Regions from separate parts of the Pandoraea oxalativorans genome, predicted to be linked through region 1. Evidence: predicted binding sites of a transcription regulator. Region 1 holds the regulator's gene; each other region holds the start of a gene.
The links. Region 1 encodes sigma-54, which starts transcription at its own class of promoters, with help from an activator protein. Its sites were predicted from a motif close to TGGCANGNAANCTGCTTT; they were not measured.
Positions count from the first base shown of each region.

Region 2: urtA (urea ABC transporter substrate-binding protein) is a predicted target of sigma-54. The motif match lies at 3,878-3,895, and genes of this name have one in related genera.
Region 3: prpB (methylisocitrate lyase) is a predicted target of sigma-54. The motif match lies at 4,460-4,477, and genes of this name have one in related genera.

Region 1 covers NZ_CP011253.3:593,604-600,467, reverse strand. Annotated here, with positions in the region: gene lptC (LPS export ABC transporter periplasmic protein LptC) at 1-94, shown strand, start outside; gene lptA (lipopolysaccharide transport periplasmic protein LptA) at 91-783, shown strand; gene lptB (LPS export ABC transporter ATP-binding protein) at 809-1,579, shown strand; gene MB84_RS02790 (RNA polymerase factor sigma-54) at 1,673-3,163, shown strand; gene hpf (ribosome hibernation-promoting factor, HPF/YfiA family) at 3,305-3,661, shown strand; gene ptsN (PTS IIA-like nitrogen regulatory protein PtsN) at 3,898-4,353, shown strand; gene hprK (HPr(Ser) kinase/phosphatase) at 4,444-5,409, shown strand; gene MB84_RS02770 (PsiF family protein) at 5,583-5,915, shown strand; gene rapZ (RNase adapter RapZ) at 6,095-6,864, shown strand, end outside.
Region 2 covers NZ_CP011253.3:294,173-301,036, forward strand. Annotated here, with positions in the region: gene urtC (urea ABC transporter permease subunit UrtC) at 1-883, opposite strand, end outside; gene urtB (urea ABC transporter permease subunit UrtB) at 884-2,506, opposite strand; gene urtA (urea ABC transporter substrate-binding protein) at 2,569-3,765, opposite strand; partial or broken gene MB84_RS28685 (DUF1059 domain-containing protein) at 4,098-4,295, opposite strand; gene MB84_RS01335 (MFS transporter) at 4,599-5,858, shown strand; gene MB84_RS01340 (GlxA family transcriptional regulator) at 5,886-6,864, shown strand, end outside.
Region 3 covers NZ_CP011253.3:3,595,478-3,602,341, reverse strand. Annotated here, with positions in the region: gene MB84_RS15865 (MetQ/NlpA family ABC transporter substrate-binding protein) at 1-484, shown strand, start outside; gene MB84_RS15860 (ISL3 family transposase) at 591-1,811, opposite strand; gene MB84_RS29955 (hypothetical protein) at 1,952-2,113, shown strand; gene prpR (propionate catabolism operon regulatory protein PrpR) at 2,146-4,149, opposite strand; gene MB84_RS29950 (hypothetical protein) at 4,130-4,270, shown strand; gene prpB (methylisocitrate lyase) at 4,560-5,450, shown strand; gene prpC (bifunctional 2-methylcitrate synthase/citrate synthase) at 5,478-6,629, shown strand; gene acnD (Fe/S-dependent 2-methylisocitrate dehydratase AcnD) at 6,658-6,864, shown strand, end outside.

The sequences.
Region 1 (6,864 bases):
GGGCGCCAAGCGCCCGCCGCCGTCCGGCCAGTCCGCTGCGCCGGCCGCCTCACGCGCGCCATCTCAGACTCCTCAGGGCCCCAAGACCCCATGACCGATCGCCTTTCACTGCGACCCGCCTCCGTATCGCTGCGCGCGCTTCGCGCGCTGGCCACCGCCTTCGCCGTCCTTGGCGCGCTGGCCGCGCCGCTGGCTCACGCCGAACGCGCCGACCGCGACAAGCCGCTCAATATCGAGTCGAACCACATGAGCTATGACGACCTGAAGCAGGTCAACATATTCACCGGCAACGTGACGATGACCAAGGGGACGATTCTCCTGAAGGCCGATCGCGTCGAAGTGACTCAGGATCCGGAGGGTTATCAGTACGCCACGGCTTACTACAAGCCGGGTGGCCCGCTCGCCTACATGCGTCAGAAGCGCGACGGCATCGACGAGTACATCGACGGCTGGGGCGAGACCATCTATTACAACGGCAAGACCGAAGTCGCCACGCTGACCACGCGGGCCACGCTCAAGCGTCTGGCCGGCGGTACGAAGGTGCTCGACGAGATTCACGGCAGCGTGATCACGTACGACACCTACAATGAGGTCTACACCGCCAACAGCGGTGCCGATCAGGTCACCCCCAACAATCCGAACGGCCGCGTGCGCGCTACGCTCGCCCCTCGCAACGCCACGGGCGCACAGGCGCCGGCGCCGGCGCCGGCACCGGGTGCCGCGCCCAAGGGCGACCTGCCGCCGCTGTCGCCTTCCAAGAACATCGGGAATCCGCGTGAGTAATTCTGCCAATAGCAACGTCTCGACCATCAACCCGGGCGCAGGCCCGGTGGGCAAGCCCAGCGCGCTCGTCGTGCGCTCGCTCAAGAAGCAGTACGGCGCGCGTACCGTCGTTAAGGATGTGTCGCTCGACGTGAAGAGCGGCGAGGTCGTGGGTCTGCTTGGCCCGAATGGCGCGGGCAAGACAACGTCGTTCTACATGATCGTGGGGCTGGTGCCTGCCGACGACGGCGAAATCCAGCTCGACGGCAACCTCATCAGCGAACTGCCGATCCACGAGCGCGCCCGCATGGGCGTCTCGTATCTGCCGCAGGAAGCGTCGGTATTTCGCAAGCTCACGGTCGAAGACAACATTCGCGCCGTGCTTGAATTGCAGGTCGATGCACAGGGCAAGCCCCTCAAGCGCGACGAAATCGAACGCCGCATCGAAGCCCTGCTCGACGAGCTTCAGGTGGGCCATCTGCGCGAGAATCCGGCGATGTCGCTCTCGGGCGGCGAGCGTCGTCGCGTCGAAATCGCACGCGCCCTGGCCACACAACCGCGATTTATATTGCTCGACGAACCGTTCGCGGGCGTCGACCCGATCGCCGTGCTGGAAATCCAGCGGATCGTGCGCTTTCTCAAGGACCGAGGCATCGGTGTCCTGATTACCGACCACAACGTGCGCGAGACGCTGGGTATCTGCGATCACGCGTACATCATCAGCGAAGGCTCGGTGCTCGCCGCAGGCACGCCTGACCAGATCGTCGCCGACGAAAGCGTCCGCCGCGTCTATCTGGGCGAAAATTTCCGGATGTAAAGCAGATTTTTCGCATGTAAACCCTGCCTCCGATAGGCGTCAGGGACGGTTCCGTTGGCGTGACAAAGCCTCTACAATGAAGGCGAGACCGCTATGAAACCGACTCTTCAACTCCGCACCTCGCAGCACCTGACCCTCACGCCGCAGTTGCAGCAATCGATCCGGTTGTTGCAACTGTCGACGCTCGAACTTCAGCAGGAAGTCGAGCACGCCCTCACCCAGAACCCGATGCTCGAACGCGAGGACGATTGGCTCGCCGGTTCGGTACGTGTGGGCACAGACGGGTCGCTACGCAACGAGCGAGGTTCGTCGTCCAGCGGTTCGAACGACAACGGCCCCGACGCCGCTAACGGTCACGACGAAGCACGCGAACTCGATGGCGAGGCCCGCTTCGACGACAACGCGCCGGATAACGGCAGCGACTGGAGCCTGAACGACTTCGCCCGCTCCGGCAGCGCATCGGACGACGACGACAATGCGCGTCCGCAGCTGCACGTCGACCATCCCAATCTGCGTGAACATCTGCTGGCTCAACTGCGCCTGACCAAGGCCTCACCGCGCGACCGCGCGCTGGTGGAATTCCTGATCGAATCCCTGGACGAAGACGGCTACCTTGGTAGCCTGCTCGACGAGATTCAGGCCGAAATGCCCGAGGAGCTGGCGCTCGAAACGGAAGAGATCAACGCGGCGCTGGCGCTACTGCAAAGTTTCGACCCGGCGGGCGTGGGCGCCCGCAGCCCGGCCGAGTGCCTGCGCCTGCAGCTTCAGCGACTGCCCGCAAGCGCTGTGCGTACGCTGTCGCTGCGCATCGTCACCGATCACCTGGAACTGCTGGCCGCGCGCGATTACACGCGTTTGCGCCGCCTGCTGGGTGTCGGCGAAGACGGCCTGCGCGCCGCGCATCAGCTGATTCGTTCGCTGGACCCGTTCCCGGGCTCGGCTTACGGCGCGCCCCAGGCCGACTACGTCGTGCCGGACGTGCTGGTACGCAAGCAGGGGAGCGGCTGGACGGCGGAGCTGAATCCGGAAGTGATGCCGCGTCTACGCATCAACGAGATGTATGCGCGCATTCTCCGAAATAACCGGAACGATCCGGGAACCGGCAACCTCCAACAGCAGTTGCAGGAAGCGCGCTGGCTGATCAAGAACATCCAGCAACGCTTCGATACGATCCTGCGGGTGGCGCAAGCCATTGTCGAGCGTCAAAAGAACTTCTTCACGCATGGCGAAATCGGCATGCGGCCCTTGGTTTTACGCGAGATTGCTGATACGCTGGGTTTACATGAATCCACGATTTCACGGGTGACAACGAGTAAGTACATGCTCACTCCATTTGGAACCTTCGAGCTTAAGTACTTCTTCGGATCGCACGTGGCAACGGAAGCCGGAGGCGCTGCGTCATCGACCGCTATCCGCGCACTCATCAAGCAACTCATAGGAGCAGAAGACCCGCAGAGCCCCCTTTCCGATAGCCGTATCGCGGAACTGCTGGCAGAGCAAGGTTTTGTGGTGGCGCGGCGCACTGTCGCGAAGTACCGCGAGGCCATGCGAATCCCCGCAGTGAACTTGCGCAAATCTTTGTAGGACAGTCCTGGTGCGCCATGTTGGCCGCTGGGGCATCACGCCGCAGTGCGACATTGCGTCACGTCAATGGCTCGCACCCTCGCTAGCCAGCGTCAACGTTGACGCGGCCTGCACTTCGGCATTTCAGCAAGGAGAGCAGCTATGAATCTGAAGATCAGTGGACACCATCTCGAACTCACGCCGTCGCTGCGCGAATTTGTCGTCAACAAGCTTAACCGCGTGTTGAATCATTTCGACCAGCTCATTGGCGCCGAGGTGATCCTCTCTGTCGACAAGACCAAGGAGAAGAGCGGACGCCAGATCGCGAGCGTCACGGTGTTTCTCAAGGGCAAGGAAATTTTCGTCGAGAAGTGTGACGAGAATATGTATGCCGCCATCGACAAGCTGATCGACATGCTCGACCGCAAGGTAATGCAGTACAAGGATAAGGTTCAGGATCACGGTCGCGAAGCCATCAAGCACCACGAACTTCCTCCAGAGGCGGAACCGCTGCAATAGCATCGTTCAGGCGTGGTCATCGCATTGGCTGATACCGACGAAAACCCGCAAGGAACCCCCTTAGCGCATATCCGTCTGTTGTAAGTCTGGCATCACCCACCGCGGGGCCGTTGAACGGCCCCTTTTGTATGGTTCGCCCCACTTCCGTGACTTGCCGCGAGCGCGGCGGCGAGTGGTCTATAATGCGAGGTCAATCGGGGGTTGGAGGGCGACCATGCGTTCGCCCGCATTACAAGATGAACCGTTTAGCCAAACTCATACTCGAGTCCAACATCCTGCTTGGACTGTCCGTTACCAGCAAGAAGCGCCTGTTCGAACAGGTCGGCCTCCTCTTCGAGAACAATGCCGGGCTTTCTCGCGCTGTGGTAACCGACAATCTGTTCGCCCGTGAGCGTCTCGGCTCGACGGGTCTTGGCGAAGGTGTCGCGATTCCGCATGGACGCATCAAAGGCCTGAAGTTTCCGGCCGCCGCGTTCATCCGCCTGGAAGAGGCCATTCCGTTCGAAGCGCCCGACGGTCAGCCCGTCTCCCTCCTGTTCGTGTTGCTCGTGCCCGAGCAAGCGACGCAGCAGCACCTCGAGATCCTGTCCGAAATTGCGCAGTTGCTCTCGGACCCCGAGATGCGCAGTATCCTGATCAACGCGCCCAGCGCCAACGATGTCCACGCCGCGCTGACGAACTGGAAGCCCTGAGTCGTCCCGCGTCGTCAGCGCACCGGTACGAATCGCCGCGAACACACACGAATTCCGTAGCTCCCACACCCAACCGAACGAGGCGACGCGGTGGAACTGACCGGCATCAACGCGCAAAGCATTTTCGACGACAACGCCGCGACGTTGCGTCTGTCGTGGCTCACAGGCCATGAAGGTTGGGAGCGCGGCTTCACGCCGGAGAGCGTGGCGACCGCCACCTCAAGCGCGGACCTCGTGGGCCACCTGAACCTCATCCACCCGAACCGGATTCAGGTGCTCGGCGAAGCCGAGCTACGCTACTACCAGCGTCTCACGGACGAGAACCGCAAGCGTCACATGGGCGAAGTCATCGCGCTGGAACCGCCGTTCCTCGTGGTGGCAGATGGCCTCGAAGCGCCGCCCGATCTGGTGCTGCGCTGTACACGCTCTTCCACCCCGCTGTTCACCACGCCGCTGTCGACGGCCTCCGTCATCGACAGCCTGCGTCTGTACATTTCTCGCGTTTTCGCGCCGCGCTGCACGATGCACGGCGTTTTCATCGACATTCTGGGCATGGGCGTGCTGCTCACCGGCGACTCCGGCCTCGGCAAGAGCGAACTCGGTCTGGAACTGATCAGCCGTGGACACGGCCTGGTGGCCGACGACGCAGTCGATTTCGTGCGTCTCGGGCCGGATTTCGTCGAAGGCCGCTGCCCGCCGCTGCTGCAAAACCTGCTGGAAGTGCGCGGTCTCGGTCTGCTCGACATCAAGACCATCTTCGGTGAGACGGCTGTGCGCCGGAAAATGAAGCTCAAGCTGATCGTGCAACTGGTGCGCCGTCCCGATGGCGAATTCCAGCGTCTGCCGCTCGAAGCGCAGACGGTCGACGTGCTGGGCCTGCCGATCAACAAGGTGATTCTGCAAGTGGCCGCCGGGCGAAACCTCGCCGTGCTGGTCGAGGCGGCCGTGCGCAACACGATTCTGCAACTGCGCGGGATCGATACGCTCAAGGACTTCATGGAGCGTCAGCGCCAGGCCATGCAGGACCCGGACGGCATGCAGGGCAAATTGCTCTGAGCGTGCGCAGTCGGTGAATCGACTGCCCGAAACAGCCGAAACCTTCCGGGTATACCGCTACTTTTGCGTTTTTCTGTCAACGCCGCGCGATTGCGGCGCGTTTTCTAACATGTTGTAATCGCAACGCGGTTCATCCCCGTGCCCGTGCGTCACGACCTTTTGGAGAGACGATCATGAAAAAAGCACTCGCTGCACTGCTTCTGGTATCCCCGCTGCTCGCATCGCCCGTGTTCGCTCAAACCGCCGCCGCCCCGGCATCCGCCCCCAAGGCGACCAACGCCCAACAAGACAAGATGAAGGCTTGCAACTCGCAAGCGACCGGCAAAACGGGTGACGACCGCAAGGCCTTCATGAAGCAGTGCCTGTCCGCTGGCGGTGCCGCACCTGCCGCCAAGCAAACGCAGCAGGAAAAGATGAAGACCTGTAACACGCAAGCCAGCGGCAAGAAGGGCGACGATCGCAAGGCATTCATGAAGCAGTGCCTGTCGAACGCTCCGGCAGCTTAAGTTTGACGCCGGGCGCTGACGCCTGACGAGCCTGACGGCGCCCCACGCGGGCGCCGTTTTCGCTTTTGGGTCGGGATTCTCGAAAATGCAGCGAAAGCAGCGGGGACGCCCTCGTTTTTGTCCACGTGACACCCGTACGACACAATCGCTTACCATGATGGTTGTATTCGGAAAATGTCATGAAGATCGTACTGATTACCGGCGTCTCCGGTTCGGGCAAATCGCTCGCCCTGAACGTCCTCGAGGATGCGGGTTACTACTGCGTCGACAATCTGCCGTCGCGCTTTTTGCCTGAACTCGCCGTCTACCTCGGCACACAGCACTACACACGCCTCGCGGTCGCCATCGACGCGCGCAGCGGCAGTTCGCTCGCCGAACTGCCGCCGATCATCGGCGGTCTGCGCCGTTTCGGCCATGACGTCCGCGTGCTGTTCCTCAATGCGACCACACAAACGCTGGTGCAACGCTTCTCGGAGACGCGCCGCCGTCACCCGCTTTCGTCGACGGGTGACGACACGCTCTCGGCCACCGGCTCACTCGTCGAAGCTATCGAGAAAGAGCGTGAGATGCTCAGCAGCGTCACCGAACTGGGTCACCAGATCGACACCAGCAATCTGCGCGCGAGTGCGCTGCGCCGCTGGATTCGCGAATTCGTGCAGCACGATCAGACCGGCCTTACGCTGATGTTCGAATCGTTCGGATTCAAACATGGTGTGCCGCTCGACGCCGACCTCGTCTTCGATGTCCGCTCGCTGCCCAATCCGTATTACGACCTGCAATTGCGCCCGCTGACCGGACGCGATCAGCCCGTGATCGATTTCTTGTCGGCCATTCCCGAAGTGGACGAGATGATCAACGACATCGGCGCCTATCTGCAAAAGTGGTTGCCGAGCTTCATGCGCGACAACCGCAGCTATCTGACGGTCGCCATCGGATGTACGGGCGGGCA
Region 2 (6,864 bases), 300 kb from region 1:
GCGGAACATACAGCGCACCGGCAATGCCGCACAGCATGGCCGACAGCGTCCAGACGAACAGCTTGTAGCTGAGCGGGCGATAGCCGAGGAACATGGCGCGGGACTCGCCGTCGCGAATGGCGGTGACGACGCGTCCGAACTTCGAGACCACCAGCGCGCGACACAGCAGGAACGCGCCGACCAGCACGGCGAACGTCACCAGAAACAGCACGGTGCGCGTGTTCGCCGAAGTGATCGAGTAGCCCAGAATACGCTTGAAGTCGGTGAAGCCGTTGTTGCCGCCGAAGCCGGTCTCGTTGCGATAGAACAGCAGCATGGCGGCGAACGTGAGCGCTTGGGTGATGATCGACAGATAGACGCCCTTCACGCGCGAGCGGAACGCCAGATACCCGAAGATCCACGCCACCACGCCCGGCAGCGCCACCACGAGGAACATCGCCCAGGCGAAGTGCTCGGTGCCGGTCCAGTACCAGGGCAGTTCCTTCCAGTCCAGAAACACCATGAAGTCGGGCAGATCGCTGTGATACACGCCGTCACGTCCGATGCCGCGCATGAGATACATCCCCATCGCATAGCCGCCGAGCGCGAAGAACAGGCCGTGCCCGAGGCTCAGAATGCCGCAGTACCCCCACACGAGATCGAGCGCCAGCGCAGCAATCGCGTAGCACATGATCTTGCCGACGAGCGTCATGGCATAAGCCGACAGATGCAACGGATGCGTAGCGGGCAGCACCAGCGCACACACCGGCACGATCACCATCACGGCCAGCACGAAGGCCAGCAGCACCGGGGCGACGTGTCTGGGCAGCAGACGGGCGCGCGCGGGCACGTCCAGTGGCGTCGTCGGGGCGACACCTTCGGGAAGAAAGTTCGACGTCTGCATTCAGGCCTCCGCACTGCGCCCTTTGAGCGCAAACATGCCCTGCGGGCGTTTCTGGATGAACAGCACGATCAGGATCAGCACGGCGATCTTCGCAAGCACGGCGCCCCACACGGGTTCGAGCAGCTTGTTGGCGATGCCCAGGCCGAATGCGCCGACGATCGTCCCCGCGAGTTGACCCACACCGCCCAGCACCACGGCCATGAACGAATCGATGATGTAGCTCTGACCGAGGTCCGGGCCGACGTTGCCGATCTGTGAGAGTGCGCAGCCGCCGAGACCGGCGATGCCTGCGCCGAAGGCGAAGGCGTAGCTGTCCACGCGACCCGTTTTCACGCCCACGCACGCGGCCATCGAACGGTTCTGCGTCACAGCGCGAATGAACAGGCCGAGGCGCGTGAGATTGAGTACCGACCACGTGAGCGCCACCACGACCAGCGCGAACGCCAGAATCACGATTCGGTTGTACGGCAGCATCAGATTCGGCAGCACGGCGACGCCGCCGCTCATCCAGGAGGGATTGATGACCTCGACGTTCTGCGCGCCGAACAGCGTGCGCACCGCCTGAATCAGCAACAGGCTGATACCGAACGTGGTGAGCAGCGTCTCCAGCGGACGTCCGTACAAATGCTTGATGACGGTGCGCTCCAGCACGAAACCGAGCGCGGCCGCGACGACGAACGCAGCGGGCACGGCGGCGACGAGATAGAAGTCGAACGCCCCCGGCAGGAAGCGCTGGAACAGCGTCTGCACGACATAGGTGGCATACGCGCCGACCATCAGAAACTCGCCGTGCGCCATGTTGATGACGCCAATCAGGCCGTAGGTGATCGCCAGCCCGAGTGCTGCCAGTAGCAGCACGCTGCCGAGCGACAGACCGGCGAACACCGTGCCGAAGAACTCGCTGCGCCGCTGTGCGGCGGCGAGTTGCGTGAGCGCGATGTCGGCGGCGCTGCGCACGGTGGCGTCCGGTTCGGCGTACGTGCCGTCGGCCTGCTTCGCGACGATGGGCAGCAGCAGATCGCGCATCTGCGGATCGCCGGCGGCAGCAATCAGATCGATGGCTTCACGACGCTTCTTCGGATCGGTGTCGTGCAGGGACGATTGCGCCCAGAGTTGATCGAGACGTTTGCGCAATGCCGGATCGGTTTCCTTCTGACGGGCTTGTTCGATCAGCGTCTTGAATGCGGGCGACGGGTTCTGCAACATCGTGTCGATGGCTTGCGCACGGGCGTCGCGATCGCTCGAGAGCAGCGCACCGGCGGCAGCAGCCGTCGCAACCTTGGCGCGCAGCACGTTGTTCAGCGTGAGCGACCCGGCGTCGTCGGCCTTGACCGGCGCACCCGTGATCGGATCGACGTACTTGTCGTCCTTCTGAATGGCGAGGCGCTCTCCCACGGTCACGGCCGAGTCGTCGGCCAGTGCCTGGAGGAGGGCGGCCGCCTGCGGCGAACCGTCGGCGGCGAGATGATCGATGGCTTGTGCCTTGGCGTCGAAGTCGTCGCCCGCGAGGGCGGTGAGGTCGGCGTCGGTGACGGCGGCACGTGCGGGGTGGGAGAGAGTCAGCGCGGCGCCCAGCGAAACCAGGACAAGGGCGGCAGCGGTCCAGCGTCTTATCGTTATCATGCGAAACCTCTGCATGCGCCGGAGGGCGGTGGGCGGCTCCGGCGCAAGGAATGGAAGGAAGATCAGACCTTGTCGGGCTTGCCTTCGTTACCCGCGATGAACGGGCTCCACGGCTGGGCACGCACCGGCGCCTTCGTCTTCCACACCACGTTGAACTGACCGTCCGGGCGGATTTCGCCGATCATCACCGGCTTGTGCAGGTGGTGATTGCCGTCCATGACCATGTCGAAGCCGTCCGGCGACTTGTACGTCTGGCCGATCATGGCGGTGCGCACCTTGTCGACATCGACGCTGCCCGCCTTCTCGACGGCCTGCTTCCACATATGCATGCCCACGAACGTCGCTTCCATCGGATCGTTCGTCACGCGCTTGTCGCCGCCGGGCAGGCCCTTGGCCTTCACGTACGCGAACCATTCCTTCTTGAACGCTTCGTTGGTCGGATTCTTGACCGACATGAAGTAGTTCCACGCGGCCAGATGCCCCACGAGCGGCTTGGTGTCGATGCCACGCAGTTCCTCTTCGCCCACGGAGAATGCGACGACCGGCACGTCCGTCGCCTTGATGCCCTGATTGCCGAGTTCCTTGTAGAACGGCACGTTCGAATCGCCGTTGATCGTGGAGATGACGGTGGTCTTGCCGCCCTGCGCGAACTGTTTGATGTTCGCGACGATGGTCTGGTAGTCGCTATGACCGAACGGCGTGTAGACCTCCTGAATGTCCTTGTCGGCGACGCCCTTCGAGTGCAGGAAAGCACGCAGGATCTTGTTGGTCGTGCGCGGATAGACGTAATCGGTGCCGAGCAGGAAGAAGCGTTTGGCGCTGCCGCCCTCCTTGCCCATCAGATACTCGACTGCCGGGATCGCCTGCTGATTCGGAGCAGCGCCCGTATAGAAGACGTTCTTCGACATCTCTTCGCCTTCGTACTGCACGGGGTAATAGAGCAGGCCGTTGAGTTCTTCGAAGACAGGCAGCACCGACTTGCGCGACACCGACGTCCAGCAGCCGAAGACGGCGGCGACTTTGTCCTTGGTGAGCAACTGGCGGGCTTTCTCGGCGAAGAGCGGCCAGTTCGAGGCGGGGTCGACGACCACGGCTTCGAGCGGTCGGCCCATCACGCCGCCTTTGGCGTTGATGTCGGCAATGGTCATGAGGGCGACGTCCTTGAGCGACGTCTCCGAGATGGCCATCGTGCCCGAGAGCGAATGCAGGATACCGATCTTGATGGGCTGCTTGCTCTGCGCGAACAAGTTGGGCGCCATGCCGGTGAGCGATGCGGCGCCCGAGAGGGCCGCCATCTGGAGTAGCGTGCGTCGTTTCATGGTACGTCTTCCCCTTTCCTGGTTAGACCGGTCGATCCGGTATCGGGGAATTAACGCAAGGGTCGTGCCAGCGCCCTGCCACTATGTGCCATCACGTGCCGAAGCGTGCGGATGGCGGGCGGATGGCGTGGGCACGGGAGACGGAAGATAGATGCGCAGAAGGCCCGCTGTGAGCGCGAGACACAGTGGTGCGACGGCGCGCCGTATTGGTGCGCACCGATTTGGCGCGCGAACATGTCCGTTCGCGCGCCGGGGGGGCAGGCTTTGCGTGGCGACGCTACTGGTGGTGTGCCGTCATGAAAAAGGGATGTCAGAAGCGATCGAAGTTCTGCCGAATCGGCGTGCTTGTGAACCGTGACCGCATGCTGCACGGCCGCCTCCAGCAATTCGCTTTCGGAGTCTGCGCAAAGCGCGACCGAACAGTTCATTTCGCTGGGGAATTCCCGGCAATCGATGAATTTGCGAGCCATGATGCTCTCCTCGCACAAACGGACCGATGACGCATGCATGAACCACCGCGTGCGCTGAACGCCACCCGAAGGGGTTAAAAAAGTATAGGCCGCAGGCAGTGAGATGACAGTAACGAGACCTGTTCTCGGGGGGGCGAGTCGCGTGTCAGGTACGCACGGCAGATCGATGCGCGGGAATGCCCCGCCGGAGGGCGTCCGGCATGCCGCTCTGGCATTTTTTGATGCATGATTGGCATTCGTGCCAAATAGGCTGACGGCAAGATGACGGCGACTGAAGACTTCTCACTCACTCGACATCACACCATGACCGATACCGTTGCCGGGCGCTCCGCGCCACCTTCCGACCCTGCCGAGCACCAGCGCCGTCGACTGGGCCGACGCTACGCGGCCGTACTCGCGGCCTGTCAGGCGCTCTATACGGCGGCGTTGTCCGTCGACCTGACGCTGACCGGCCTCGTCGGCTACATGCTGGCGTCCGACAAGGGGTATGCGACGCTGCCGTTCTCGCTCATTACCGTCGCGTCGGCGATCACGACGATCTTCGCGTCGATGCTGATTCAGCGCTTCGGCCAGCGGCTCGGCTTCGCGCTTGGCGCGTTGTTCGGCACTGTGGGGGGGCTTGTGTCGGTCATGGCGATTTACGAGAAGCACTTCGCGATGTTCTGCGCGGGGACGGCTTGCGTGGGCGTGTTTCAGGCGTTTGCGCGTTACTACCGGCTGGCGGCGGCGGACGTCGTGCCGGTCGAAGACAAACCGCGCGCCATCTCCGTCGTGCTCACGGGCGGCGTGTTGGCTGCCGTGATCGGACCGGCGCTCGCAGCGGGCAGCAAAGACTGGCTCGCACCGGTGACGTTCGCCGGTTCGTATCTCGTCGTGACGATTCTCTCGGGCATCTCGTTGCTGCTACTCGTCGGCTTCCTGCGCGACTTGCCGGTGCACGCAGCGGGCGGTGGGGCGGAGCTTCCGGCGCGCGCGCTCGGCGAAATCATGCGGCAGCCGATTTATGTGGCGGCGCTGGCCAACAATCTGATCGGCTTCATGGTGATGATGTTCGTGATGACGGCGACACCGATTGCCGCCGTCGCGTGCGGCCACAGCATCGACGACGGCGCACACATCATCGAGTGGCATCTGGTCGGCATGTACGCGCCGTCGTTCTTCTCGGGTCATCTCGTGAAGCGTTGGGGCGTGGTGCCGGTACTGCTGCTCGGTATCGGTATGTCGGCGCTGTGCGGTGTGCTCGCGTTGATGTCGACGAGTCTCGCGTACTTCTATGCGGCGCTGGCGTTTCTCGGCGTCGGCTGGAACTTCATGTTCGTGGGCGGCACTACGTTGCTCACGATGTCGTACCGTCCGGCCGAGCGCGCGCGTGCGCAGGCGGCGAACGAGTTCATCACCTTTGCGGGCACTGCGCTGGCGAGTCTGTTCGCGGGGCAATTGCTGGCGCGTTTCGGCTGGGCCACGATCAATCAGGCGACGTTCCCGTTGCTCGCGATCGCGGCGCTTGCGACCGTGTGGTACGCCGTCGATGCGAAGCGCCGTCCGGCGCATGCGACGGCTTGATGTTGAGATATCGACTGACCGTTCATCATGAGCCAACCTCGCCTCGTCGCCTTTCTTCTCGTGCCGCCGTTCGTTCTGCTGGATCTGGCGGGACCGCTCGACGCGTTTCACGCCGTCATCCGCAACTTCACGGAGCGGGGGCAGGACGCGCCCTACAAGACGGTGGTCGTGTCGGAGCACGGCGGACCGGTGGAGACGGGGTCGGGCATTACGCTGCACACGGAGCCGATGCGGGCGTTGGACGCGATGCACGTCGACACGCTGGTGGCAGTAGGCGGTGCGGTGGCGCATCGTCCGGCGGTGCCGGGGCCGGTGGGTGACTGGTTACGTGATTACGCACCGCGCGTGAGGCGCGTGTGTTCGGTGTGCGTGGGCGCGTTCGTACTGGCTTCGGCGGGGCTGCTCAATGGACGGCGTGCTACGACGCACTGGCTGGATACGGCGATGTTGCAGGCGTGCTATCCGGAGGTGCTGGTCGAGTCCGATCCGATATATGTGCGTGAGGATCCGGTGTGGACGTCGGCCGGGATTACGGCGGGCATCGATCTCGGACTGGCGTTGATCGAAGACGATTGCGGCGTGGATGTGGCGTTACAAGCGGCGCGTCGGCTGGTGGTGTTTCTCAAGCGTGCGGGCGGGCAGTCGCAGTTCAGTCCGCCGTTGCAGGAGCAGGTGGCGGCAGGCGCGCCGTTCGGCGATCTGCATGCGTGGATGTCCGAGCGGCTGGACGGCGATCTGTCGGTGATGCGGCTGGCGGAGCAGGCGAACATGAGCCCCCGGACGTTCGCCCGAAGCTATCTCGCGCGCACGGGATCGACACCTGCGAAGGCGGTGGAGCGCATGCGTCTGGAGGCGGCGCGCTTCGCGTTGCTCGATTCGGATGCGTCGCTCAAACGCATCGCCGCACGCGTCGGTTTCGGCGACGAACAGAACCTGCGCCGCGCGTTTCAACGTCAGTATGGTGTGACGCCTGTGGCGTATCGGGAGCGGTTTGGGCTTAGCGTCT
Region 3 (6,864 bases), 2.6 Mb from region 1:
CTACGTTTCGCCGCTGGGCTTCTATTCGAAGAAGTACAAGTCGCTCAAGGATCTGCCGAACGGCGCGCAAATCGGAATCCAGAACGATCCGTCTAACGGTAGCCGCGCACTGCGTCTGCTGGCGAAGGAAGGCCTGATCAAGGTGAAGCCGGGTCTGGATGGCAAGAACATCACGCCGCTCGATATCGAGAACCCGAAGAAATTCAAGATCCGCGAACTCGAAGCCGCCCAACTGCCGCGCGCATTGCCGGATCTGGACGCCGCGTCGATCAACACGAACTTCGCCGCACAGGCCGGTCTGGTGCCCAAGCGTGACGCCATCGCCATCGAAGACCTGAAGGGTCCGTACGCCAACCTGATCGCCGTGCGCACGCAAGATCTGAACAAGCCGTGGGTCAAGCAACTGGTCGATGCCTACCATTCGGACGAAGTGAAGCAATTCATCGACTCGCAATTCAAGGGTGCACTGATTGCGACGTGGTAAGCATTGAAGTGCTGCCGGATGCGCGTCGCGCGCATTGATGGCGCGTTGATGTCATACGACTCGCGTCAAATGAAAAACCGGGGTTTCGACCCCGGTTTTTTTAGGTTCATTGAGCATTACCGGGGAAGGCGGCGCGGATTTTGAGGAAGAAATATTCCTCGTCGCGGTAGCCGTAGGCGCGCCGCTTAATGACCTTGATAGTGTTGTTAATGCCCTCAACGATGCTGGTGTTTAGACGATGTCGGCATCTGGCCAGGATGCCATGCAGATAGCCTTTCAGACGCTGAGCGAAGGTGTTCAAGGGGGCTATTCCGCTTTGCTCGGCCTGCTCGCACCAGTGGTGCCAGGCTTGTTTTGCCCAGGCAGGTCTTCGGTAGAACCAGAGCCGCTTGAGTTCGTCCCTCAGGACATAGACCGTCAGCAGCGGCTGGTTGGCTTGCAGCAATTCGTCGAGCCGGACGGCCTGCTGCCGGTCTAGCTTGTCGCGGTTGCGCAATAACAGCCAGCGGCTCGATTTGATGACCCGGCGCGCGGGACGGTCCTGGCGCAGTTGGTTGGCCTGATCCACGCGCACCCGATCAATGACCTCTCGTCCGTACTTGGCCACGACATGGAACAAGTCATAGACGATCTCCGCCCGTGGGCAGTGGGCCTGGATTTCTAACTCGTAGGCCGTAGTCATGTCGATGGCTACGGCCTTGATGCGTTGGGCGACCCCACGCGGCAATTGCTCGAAGAACGCCCGAGCCGTCTCGCGTGAGCGTCCTGGGCCGATCCACAGCACCTGCCTGCTGATCGGATCGACGACTACCGTCGCGTACCGATGCCCTTTATGCAGGGCGAACTCGTCCATCGCTAAATACTCGATCCTGGACCAATCCGGTTCGCGCACTGACGCTCGGAGCCGGGCCTTGTCCAGCGTCTTGACGGTATGCCAACCCAGCTCGAAGAACCTCGCCACCGCCTGCACGTTGCTCGATTGCAGCAATTGGCTGCAGGCCGCCGCAAGCCGATCCGTCACCCGCTGGTAGCGACCCAGCCAAGTAAGCCGCTCCAGGCGCGGGCCACCGCATTGCTCACACAACAAGCGCCGGCGTGGAACATGAAGAACAACCCGGTACTCAAATAACGGCAGATCTCGCACCCGGCGCACCGTGGTCTCATGGACCTGGCGACATCGTGCGCCGCACTGCTCGCACAGCATCACCTTGGCGGTTGGCTTCAAATAGATCGACAGCGTGCGCCCTGTGCCCTCGGGCCACTCCACGCGTTCGACGGCATAGCCCTGCCAGCCTCCCAGCGACTCCAGCAGCTTGCGATCCAGCATCTCCACGCACTCCTGATGGCAAATTCCTGCCATCAAGAGTACGAAAACTTGTCAAATCCCTCCACGCTATTGCGCGATGAACCTTTTTTTATGGCGTTTGACTAGAATGAAAGCGTGATTCCTTTCGACGGGAGGCGGCCATGTCCATGATCACTCTCTCGATGATGCTGGTGGCCTTGCTCGTCGGCTTCGCCATCGGCATGCTCGTCGATCACTTCTGGATTACGCATCACGATGAACCGACCGCGCACAAGCGTCTGGACTGGCACGAGATGTGGGACCGTATTCGTCATCAGCACTGAGGTATTCGTGCCGGGTGCATCGCCGATGCGCATTACCCGGCGCGAAGTTTTCGCCAGAGCGTCGAGCGGCTGATGCCGAGCGCTTCGCACGCGGCATTGCGGTCGCCGCCGCAGGCGGCCAGCGTCGAGTGAATGCGGGCTAGCTCCAGGGCGGCACGGCGCTCGCGTCCTGTCATCGGCGCGCCGGATGCTTCGACGGCGGCTTCGCTCGTCGGACCTGTTACACCCATCGTACCCATCGTGCTGTTTGTCCGGCCACCGTTCGTTTTTGAAACGTCGAACGCAGGCGGCGTCGTGCCAAGCTCCGGGGCAATCTCGACCAGTCGCGCACGGCTGATCTCGCGGGCATCGACCACGTCGGCGCAGACGACCGCGATGCGCTCCAGTAAATTCTCCAGCTCCCGAACGTTCCCCGGCCAACGATAGCTTGCCAGAAGCGGCAATAGCGACGCCTGCAAGGCGTCCACGCTCACGCGCGCGCCCGCCCGGGCTAGCGCGCGTTCCAGGAACAACGGCGTAAGGCGCGGCAGGTCGTCCATGCGCTCGCGCAGCGCAGGCAGCACCATGCGCAGGATGTTCAGACGGTAGTAAAGGTCTTCGCGGAACAGCCCGGCCGCAACCTGCTGACGAAGATCGCGGTGCGTGGCAGCAATCACGCGCACGTCGCACGGCACCGGTTCGTTCGCGCCAAGACGCAGGACTTCGCGCTCCTGCAGTACACGCAGCAGCCGGGTTTGCAGCGGCATCGGCATCTCGCCGATTTCGTCGAGAAAGATCGTGCCATTGTGTGCCGTCTCGAACAGGCCGGCCTTACCGCCGCGTCGCGCGCCGGAGAATGCGCCATCTTCGTACCCGAACAACTCGCTCTCGAGCAGCGTCTCCGGAAACGCGGCGCAGTTGATGGCGACGAACGGATAGTCGCGGCGGCGGCTTGCGTTGTGAATCCCTTGCGCGAGCAATTCCTTACCCGTTCCGCTCTCGCCATGCACGAGCACCGTCGAGTCGGTCTGCGCATAGCGGCGTGCGAGTGCGCGGACTTGCGTCATCGCCGCCGAATCGCCGATCAGGTCGTCGAGCCGGTAGCGCGCCACGAGATGCCGGGGACGATGGCGCGAACGCAACGAGCGATCCACGCGGGCGAACGACTGCGAGTCCTGACAAGTGACGAGCGCGCCCGTGAGCGTGCCCTGATCCAGCAGGGGAATACGGTTGATGACCCAGGTCTTGCCTGCCATCGAGACGATCGCTTCCAGTTCGGCGCTCGCGCTCTCCAGCGTGCGCGCGATGTCGAGTGCGGGGGCGATGGTATCGAGCGTTCGTCCGACCGCGTCGGCTGCCGTGACACCGAGAATCCCGGCCATCGACGCGTTGAGCGCCTCGATGCGTCCGTTCAGATCGACGGCGGCCACGCCTTCGTGCAGATGTCGCAACACCGTATCGAGACGCTCGCGCCGTTGCGCTTCGATGCGCCCGAGACGTGCCACTTCCAGCGCCGTGTCGAACGCTGCGCGCACCGAATCCTGCGAGTAGAGAAAGATGCCCGTGAGGCCGGCGCGCTCGGTCAGTTGCGTGACGAGGCCCGGCCCGACGATGACCGCCATGCCGTCGTCGCGCAACCGATGCACGAGGTCCTCGGCGTTTTGCGCATCGACGTACGTGTGCTGAGAGATGTCGAGATGAAAGGCGCGCTTGAAGCGCTCGAACTCGGCGGCGGGGCGCGCGTAGGACACGAGCGCGATGCGCGAGTCGGGGAGCGACGCGGGCAGGGCGCGCCGCGCACGGGCCAGCGCGTGCATGACGTCCGAGCCGGTGACTTTGACCAGCACCACAGGCAACGCAAGACGCTCGCGCAGAAAATCGCCGTTCGAGCCGGCTGCCACGATGCCGTCGACGCTTCCAGCGGGCAATCGCTCGAGCGCTTCGATCACGGCTTCGTACCCCTTGTCGACGATGTGGACGTCGGCCTGCGCGACGTAATCCGGCACGATATCGCGATACAGCTCGCCGAGCTTGCTGATGCCGACCGCCCAGATCACCGGCTTTCGCATCGCGGGGACGGTGGGCGCACGCGCCACGCTTGCGGCAGTCGCAGGCAGGCGGGACGGCATCTCGGTGGGTATCGAATTCGGCATGACGGTCGGCGGCAAGGGAGGCTGATCCGGATCGTAGCATGTTGCGACGACATGTTTCATTTTTGGTTTCAAAATGAAACGTTATGCGACTGCCCTCTCTGCCTTCAAGTGACATTTACCTTGACGTAAACGTCATGCAGGCGAAGAATTTCCGTCGATAAATGAATGCGTTAGCGCTGCAAAGGGACAAGAGATGCGCGGGCGCACGATCTGCTGGCACGGCCATTGCTATTCAGGAAGCCTGCTACTCAACCCACGTGCGATCCGGTGACATTTCGCTCATCCGACGCGCAAGACACGACCGAGGGATTCAAGTGACGCAAACCATTCGTTCGGCCAGCGCCGCCTTCCGCGAGGCCGTCAAGACCGAGCAACCGTTGCAGGTTGTCGGTGCCATCAATGCCAACCACGCGCTGCTGGCCAAGGCGGCGGGATTCAAGGCGATCTATCTGTCGGGCGGCGGTGTCGCTGCCGGTTCGCTCGGGTTGCCCGATCTGGGCATCTCGACGCTCGACGACGTGCTCACCGACGTGCGTCGCATCACCGACGTGTGCGACCTGCCGCTGCTGGTGGACGTCGACACGGGCTTCGGTCCGTCGGCCTTCAACATTGCGCGCACGGTGCAGTCGCTGATCAAGTTCGGCGCGGGGGCGATGCATATCGAAGATCAGGTGGGTGCGAAGCGCTGTGGCCATCGTCCCGGCAAGGCCATCGTGACGCAGCAGGAGATGGTCGACCGTATCAAGGCGGCCGTGGACGCGCGCACCGATGAGAACTTCGTCATCATGGCGCGCACCGATGCGCTGGCCGTCGAAGGTCTTCAGGCGGCCATCGACCGCGCGTGCGCATGCGTCGAAGCGGGCGCCGACATGATCTTCCCGGAAGCCATGACGGAACTGCCGATGTACCGCCAGTTCGCCGACGCCGTGAAGGTGCCCGTGCTCGCGAACATCACCGAGTTCGGCTCGACGCCGCTGTTCACCGTGGACGAACTCAAGAGTGCGCAGGTCGGTCTGGTGCTGTATCCGCTCTCGGCGTTCCGCGCCATGAACAAGGCGGCGGAAAACGTTTATCACACGATTCGTCGCGACGGCACGCAAAAGGCCGTGCTCGACACGATGCAAACGCGCGCCGAGCTCTATGAGAGCATCGGCTACCACGCTTACGAACAGAAGCTCGACGCCCTGTTCGCCCAACAGAAATAACGAACCCCTGATCCTGGAGGAAAGAGCATGAGCGAGACGACTGCCACCGGCTTCAAGCCGAAGAAATCCGTTGCCCTGTCGGGTGTGACCGCAGGTAACACGGCACTGTGTACCGTGGGCCGTTCGGGCAACGATCTGCACTATCGCGGCTACGACATTCTGGATCTGGCTCAGACCTCGGAATTCGAAGAAATCGCGTATCTGCTGGTCTACGGCAAGCTGCCGACCGTGGCGGAACTGCGTGGCTACAAGGCCAAGCTCAAGGCGCTGCGTGGTCTGCCCGCCGCCGTAAAGGACGCCCTCGAAGCCGTGCCCGCCGCGGCTCACCCGATGGACGTGATGCGCACCGGCGTGTCGGTCCTCGGCACCGTGCTGCCGGAGAAGGACGATCACAACATTCCCGGCGCACGCGACATCGCCGACCGTCTGATGGCGAGCCTCGGCTCGATGCTGCTGTACTGGTATCACTACAGCCAGAACGGCGTGCGTATCGACGTGGAAACGGACGACGACAGCATCGGCGGTCACTTCCTGCATCTGCTGCACGGCGAGAAGCCGTCGGACCAGTGGGTGCGCGCGATGCATACGTCGCTGATTCTGTACGCCGAGCACGAGTTCAACGCGTCGACCTTCACTGCGCGCGTGATCGCGGGCACGGGGTCGGACATGCACTCGGCGATTACCGGCGCGATCGGTGCGCTGCGCGGGCCGAAGCACGGTGGCGCGAACGAAGTCGCGTTCGAAGTGCAGAAGCGCTACAACTCGCCGGACGAAGCCGAGGCCGACATCCGTCAACGCGTTGAGAACAAGGAAGTGATCATCGGCTTCGGCCATCCGGTCTACACGGTGAGCGATCCGCGCAACAAGGTCATCAAGGAAGTCGCGCACGAGCTCTCGAAGGCGGAGCAGAACACGGCGATGTACGACATTGCGGAGCGCCTGGAATCGGTGATGTGGGACGTGAAGAAGATGTTCCCGAACCTCGACTGGTTCAGTGCGGTGAGCTATCACATGATGGGCGTGCCGACTGCGATGTTTACGCCGTTGTTCGTGATCGCGCGTACGTCGGGCTGGAGTGCGCACATCATCGAGCAGCGCGTCGACAACAAGATCATTCGTCCGAGCGCTAACTACACCGGTCCGGAAGATCAGCAGTTCGTGCCGATCGACAAGCGTTAAGACTGTCCAGCGCCGACACCTTCCCCACATGATGAACACCGAATACCGTAAATCCCTGCCCGGGACGTCGCTCGATTACTTCGACGCCCGTGCTGCCGTCGAGGCCATTGCCCCGGGCGCGTACGACACGCTGCCGTACACCTCGCGCGTGCTGGCCGAGAACCTCGTGCGGCGCTGCGATCCGGCGGCGCTGACCGACTCGCTCAAGCAACTGATCGAACGACGTCGCGACCTC